Regions from separate parts of the Tatumella ptyseos genome, predicted to be linked through region 3. Evidence: predicted binding sites of a transcription regulator. Region 3 holds the regulator's gene; each other region holds the start of a gene.

Evidence for each region. Region 3 encodes Fur, which represses iron uptake genes when iron is present. Its sites were predicted from a motif close to ATAATAATGAGAACNACTATCAA; they were not measured.
Region 1: the regulator Fur is predicted to act here: its motif matches at 1,513-1,535, upstream of QJR74_RS14320 (TonB-dependent siderophore receptor).
Region 2: the regulator Fur is predicted to act here: its motif matches at 1,120-1,142, upstream of fes (enterochelin esterase).

Annotation. Positions count from the first base shown of each region.
Region 1 is NZ_CP130649.1:3,033,316-3,035,594, reverse strand. Features, by position in the region: gene QJR74_RS14320 (TonB-dependent siderophore receptor) at 1-1,440, opposite strand, end outside; gene QJR74_RS14315 (NAD(P)/FAD-dependent oxidoreductase) at 1,707-2,279, opposite strand, start outside.
Region 2 is NZ_CP130649.1:2,798,270-2,800,548, reverse strand. Features, by position in the region: gene fes (enterochelin esterase) at 1-1,056, opposite strand, end outside; gene QJR74_RS13250 (TonB-dependent siderophore receptor) at 1,278-2,279, shown strand, end outside.
Region 3 is NZ_CP130649.1:1,010,856-1,013,134, reverse strand. Features, by position in the region: gene ybfE (LexA regulated protein) at 69-350, shown strand; gene fldA (flavodoxin FldA) at 471-1,001, shown strand; gene fur (ferric iron uptake transcriptional regulator) at 1,100-1,546, shown strand; gene QJR74_RS04895 (hypothetical protein) at 1,599-2,279, opposite strand, start outside.

The DNA.
Region 1 (2,279 bases), 1.2 Mb from region 3:
ATCAAAGGCATAAAGTAGGCCTGCTCTACCACTTATATGATCATCTTGCCGACGTGACTGGGTGCCGAGATCATGACTCACACTTTTCGAGACGATACGATCATAACGCCCTGAGACATCTAAGTGCCAACGGTCCCACTGCATTTCATCCTGTAAGTATGCACCGGTTTGATAGTAGCGATTCTTTGTACCGTAGAAAGTATAATCACCATTTTCCCCATAGGTTTCGCCGGTGAAAGGATTAATTGACGAAGCCACACCACTCGCATCTTTATGCCGGTTGGTATATTCGTGATATTCCGCGCCGATAACGACTTTATGCTGAATTTCTCCAGTTTTTAAATTCGCTATTAATTGATTGTCTGTTGCTACGGCGGACAATGAGGACCGAGATCCTGAATAATAGCGATTTAAGATATCACTATCCGGTTGCCAACCAATTTGATAGACCTGATCGAGATCGACATTGGAATGACTATAACTTCCTGTCGAGTGGACTGACCACGTATCATTAAAGTTATGTGAGAAGTCATAACTATAGATCTGTTCGTGGCGTTTGAATTGGTCCAAAGAGGGATCGGCATCACTGAAACTTGTACTGAGCCTTTTACCATTATGACTATATAAGCTGCCGTCGCCAGGTTCTGAGCCGTGGAAACCACCAGAAGGGTCTTTCTGTAGATAAGCTTTTAATAATAGCGAGGTATCACTGTCTGGTTGCCACAATAAGGACGGTGAAATGGCATAATGTTCTTCTCGGGTATGGTCAAATTGTGTATGACTCTGATGGCCGATACCGGTTAAACGAAAAGCCCATTGGTCATTGATTGCATTGGTATAATCCATGGCAACGCCGCTGGTGCTATGGTTACCGTAATAGGTTTTGAAGTGTCCTTCTTCAGCAAATTGCGGGCGTTTTGAGGTTTCCATCACTAAGCCACCGGGGACGGTTTGGCCGTAAAGGGCGGAGGAAGGCCCCTTGATTACATCAATTCGCTCTAAGAACCATGGATCGACTTGTAACACGTTATAACTGCTGGGATCACTCATTAAACGCATACCGTCAAGGAAGATATTATCGACGTCGCCACCGTGGAAGCCACGCAGTGATACGGTATCGTAGCGGGTTGCTGCACCTCCGAAATTAGTAAACGCCCCTGCAGTATAGTTTAAGGCATCGTTAACCGTCATTGCACCTTGGTCAATCATCTGTTGACGAGTGATGACCGAGACAGATTGGGGAGTGGTAATAAGCGGTTGATCCGTTTTACTCGCACCAGAACTGGTTTTGGCGGTATAACCGTGCGTTTCTGAAACGGCACTATCTTCAGGTGCAGCGGTGACAACAACCGTGTTGTCTGCGGCATAACTCAGAGGGGGAGCGGATAGTACCAATGACACCAGAAAAGCATGACGCTTAAGCGGGAATAACGTCTTCATTATTTTTATTTACCTCAACAGTCAGGGCGCAAGTGACTCAGAGAATCCGAAGCTGGATTCTATCTATTGATAATAAGAACGAGAATTATTATCTTTTATTGACGTGGTTGCAACAGCATCCGTCGCTAATTAATTATCTACCTGTATATCGCTGGGTAAGGCACGGTAGTCACAGAGAAACTGTAATGGAAACAGGCATTTTAAGGTGGGGTCATAAAGCCTATATCTATGAAGATATAGGCTCTAAGGGTAGTGTGACGGAATGCTTAGCTAAATCTATACAGGCTAAAAGCTTTGGGGTTCAAGACCGGGGTATTTCCTAAGAGCAAATCTGCTGCGATAGAAGAGGAAACGGGGCTTTCAGTCATCCCCCAACTTGTCGCGGTATTGACGACTAAGCCTGGACATTCATTGACGACAGAAATAATGGGTGACTCGTCGGGGGCAACAGCCATTGCACCACTCCATTGATCAATTAGTTTTGAATTATTGAAGGCCGGAAATTCTTTTTTCAAAGTGGCTAGTGATTCATTTAGGTCTTTAACGTCTGCTACGGCAACCATGTCGCGGTTTGACTCGAAAGGAGACTGTTTATCTAACGACCATTTTGTTTTTTGCTTAAAAGAGTTGAGAAGTTGCTCATTGATAGAGAAATGAACAAAGACATCCTCTGGGGCAAGTAGTGGTAAATACTTATAACCATAAATGAAAGAATCTTTGACGATAGGAATTACCTCTATCCTTGGAGAGGTAGCATAAGTCCCGTTCGCTTGTTCCCGGAAAAAGATATTCCCTGGTAACGCGACGTTCGCCCCTGGTAAGCCCGGTCCGCCGGTAAT
Region 2 (2,279 bases), 1.4 Mb from region 3:
GGCTTCTAGCAAAATGTGACGAGGGGCAATAGAGGGAGTTTGTTGCTGTAATTGTTGAATCAAGTAACCCGCAGCTTGGCCCCGATTTGGCCACCAGAATGAACCAGAAAGGCTGAGCGCTTTACCGTAAAGTTCTGGCCAATTGAGGCAAGCATAGACTGAGGCAAGCCCACCAAAGCTTTGCCCTGTTACTAAGGTTCGGTCAGGGGCCTGTTGCCAGTTAAACACCTGTTTAATTAACGGGAGTAACTCCTCATTAATAGCCTGCCAAAACTCGGCATTACAGGGATATTCACGCCCGCGATGCTCACGATCAATGATTTCAGGCATGATGTAGAGGGCTACGGGGAGCTTGCCCTTATCCGTTAATTGTTGCAGTGGGCTGGCAATGGGGAGAGTGTTTGCCCAGAATTGGCCATCAAGTAATAAGGCTAAATGCTGGTAATTTACTGTTTCGTCCTTCGCCGTACCGTAGCACCAGACCCGACGTTCATTCCCCAATCGATGACTCTTCCAAGTAATGACCTTAAGGGGGATAGAGCTGTCTTCTCCTCGATCCCATGCTTGCCACTCGGCTTGCAAGGGTGCATCCGGAAGGTGTAGGGGAGAGACAGACATGCCTCGGCCGGCGGACCAAGAGCGTAACCTGTTGAGTCTATCGTGCTGGGCATGCTGGAATTGTTCCCGCCACCATTCACGACGCTGGAAAATATCTTGGTTTTGTAACCCTACATCGTTATTTGAATCAGGAATTAAGCAGTAGCTTCCTCGCCAGCGAGAGGGCAAGGTGAGGCTAAGATGCCAGACATCGGTATCGAGATATCGGACTAGGGATACCGGTGGATTCGGCTGATGGTGGTCAGTGATTCCGGTAATATTAAGCCACACCGCTTGTATGGGCTGCTCGTTAGTTGTTGTCACTGGTTGACGCCAAAGAAAGGTCACCCGGCACTGTTGCGCATCAATGGGTTCAAGGCGCGGTAAACCTTGTTGTTGCTGTGCTTGCCACCACAGCTCGGTACCGGTATCAGAGGTAAACCATTCAGGAATAAGCATGTGCAAAATTATCTTTTATAGCCGCTACCTGCGAATAGCGTTGAGAAGCGAGATTTATTGATAATAGTATTGATAATTATTTTCATCTGCAATAGATTGCAATCTCTCTTTACGTTGTTTGTCATTTATTGCGCTTTTAATGACAGAATATGACCGGTTACGTAAAGGCTCCTTACTAAACACACACACAGCACAGACCTAGGGAACTGGGATTATAACAAATGAAAAAATTATCATTTCTTTCTGCTGCAATTTGTCTTGAGCTAGGTAGCTCGCTTTTTCTTTATTGCACGCCGGTTTCAGCGGCTTCAACGGATACTACTGTCAATACCTCAGCGACGGATGAAACCCCAACACAAACCTCTGGTGACGAAGCATTATCTACCAAAGAAGCCTCGCATAACTCCATCGTCGTAACGGCACGTCAGCAAACGCTTCAAGCGCCTGGTGTTTCGACGATCTCATCCGAGGCAATACGAAAACACCCCCCTGCTCGCGATGTATCGGAAATTATTCGTACGCAGCCTGGGGTGAATTTGACAGGTAACTCGACCAGCGGGCAGCGGGGGAATAACCGTCAAATTGATATTCGGGGCATGGGACCAGAAAATACCTTGATCTTGATCGATGGCCGTCCAGTTAGTAGTAAAAACTCCGTGCGTTATGGATGGCGGGGCGAGCGAGATTCACGGGGTGATACCAACTGGGTACCACCAGAAATGATTGATCATATTGAAGTCATCCGTGGACCTGCTGCGGCGCGCTACGGTAGCGGGGCAATGGGTGGGGTGGTCAACATCATCACCAAGCAAGCGAATAAGGAGTGGCATGGCTCTTGGAACGCGTATTACAACGTTCCGCAACACAAATCTGAAGGCTCGACCAAACGAACAAACTTCAGCTTGATGGGCCCAGCAACCGATAGTCTAACCTTAAGTATTTGGGGAAATATCGATAAGACTCAGGCAGATGCTTATGATATCAACCAAAGCCATTCAGCACCGCGTGTAGGCCCACTTTACAAAGGAAGTTTTCCTGCTGGAAGAGAAGGGGTACGAGATAAAGACCTTCATGGTAAACTGAACTGGGAATTTGCGCCTAATCAGCACCTAGAATTCGAAGCCGGGACCAGCCGCCAAGGAAATATTTATGCGGGTGATACGCAGAACACCAATACGACAGATTATGTAAAAAGTAAATATGGTGACGAAACTAACCGTATT
Region 3 (2,279 bases):
TCTACGCAACTTCATGATGCAGCAAAGGCTTAACTCTAAGACGTTCTGCAGGTACTTATTTTCTCATCATGGCAAAAGAACACACTGATCGAACAACCCTAGACTTGTTTGCAGAAGAGCGCCGGCCTGGCCGCCCTAAGACAAGTCCTTTGACACGCGATGAGCAGTTGCGTATTAATAAGCGTAATCAGTTAAGACGAGATAAAGACAAGGGCTTACAGCGCGTTGAACTGAAAATGCCCAGTGAAATTGTTGAAGCACTGAACACGCTAGCAGACCAACATAATATGAGCCGTAGTGAATTAATCGAGACAATGATCGCTTCTCAACTCGCGCTCAGCCGCAGCTAATTCGCACTCACGGATAAATCTGTAGACTTTACAAGTTCCGCAAGATTTTCAGGTCTGTTATCATCGTCGCAATAATTATCCACCCTATTTAGAACATAGATTCAAGAGGTAAACCTCCCCATGGCAATCGTAGGCATCTTTTTCGGTAGTGATACCGGCAATACTGAAAATATCTCAAAAATGATTCAGAAGCAGCTTGGAAAAGAGGTTGCGGACGTTCACGATATTGCAAAATGTGCCAAAGAGGATCTTGAAGCTTATGATATAATGCTGCTAGGTATCCCTACTTGGTATTACGGTGAAGCCCAATGTGATTGGGATGATTTCTTCCCAACGTTAGAAGAAATTGATTTTTCCGGCAAATTAGTTGCACTATTTGGTTGCGGCGACCAAGAAGATTATTCTGAATACTTTTGTGATGCCTTAGGAACAATTCGAGATATTATTGAACCTAAAGGTGCGGTCATTGTTGGGCACTGGCCAACTGAAGGCTATCATTTCGAAGAGTCGAAAGGACTCGCCGACGATAAACACTTCTTAGGCTTGGCTATCGATGAAGATCGTCAACCCGAACTCACGAATGAACGTGTAACAAGCTGGGTGCAGCAGATTTCAGATGAGATGCAGCTAAAAGAAATCCTTAATGCTTGATGGGGTTTTTCTACCAATTGTGTTACTGTAATAGGCGAATTTAAATATAAGAGGGGCTGCTCAATGCCCCTTTTAATAAAGCAACAGGACAATACTGCATGACTGATAACAACTCTGCACTGAAAAAAGCTGGTCTGAAGGTCACGCTACCAAGATTAAAAATTTTGGAAGTGCTTCAAGAACCAGAATGTCACCACGTCAGTGCGGAAGATTTGTATAAGCGGCTTATTGATATGGGTGAAGAAATTGGTTTAGCGACCGTTTATCGCGTCCTTAACCAATTTGATGATGCAGGCATCGTTACCCGCCACAATTTCGAAGGTGGAAAATCAGTTTTCGAATTGACCCAGCAGCAGCATCACGATCATTTGATCTGCTTAGACTGTGGTCGTGTCATTGAGTTTTCAGACGAATTTATTGAGACTCGTCAACGCGATATCGCGAAGCGCTTTGGTATTAAATTAACTAACCATAGCTTATATCTTTACGGTCACTGCACCGATGGCGATTGTCGAAAAGACGATACGCTACATGAAGAGCGTTAAGTTAATCTGTAAAAAAGACCCACGCTGGCGTGGGTTTTTTTATATCTATCGCTTATTTCAATACTGTCACGGGGCTGCTGATCCCTCTAAGCTGCCCCCTCTTTCTAACACTTTCCCGTCGAGAATGAGCTGAAGCTGTCGAACGAAGTTGATGGGCAAAAACGTGTACGGCTTGACTGATATCGGCTTTCATCATCGTCGGTGGCTCGATAAGTTGGCCACTCTCTAAATGGTAACAAAGCTCCGCCCCTTCATTCGCCTCCATAAAGATAACCTCACGGATATCCCGCTGCTGCTGTGTGAAATAATTTAGTTTCTGTTGTTGGGTCAGATTCCAGCGCTCGCTAAGATGGCTTTGATGTAGCGTGGCAATAAAAGGCATAATATCGACAGAAGCTCGATTCAACAGATAAAGCCCTTGATTCACTAATACATACAGCCTATTCATTACCAGGCGATAGCGTTGGTAATCGCTAAACTTTTGTCTTATCGGTACTCGACTTTCTTCTTCATGCTCACTTGTCGCAAGTAAGGCTGTCAGGGCGATAGCTTCTTCGAACCAAGTGTCTATGCCAGCAGATAATGAGCGGTCGCTCTCGACAAAAGCACGATATCTATCGAAACTTTCCGCCTTATTATAGAGTGTCGCGGCTAAATAAAGACCTTTTTCGCTTGAAGCGATTGTTGCAGTGGCTAGCATGATTTGTCGCCCTATCGCGGTTAAGACTTCCGA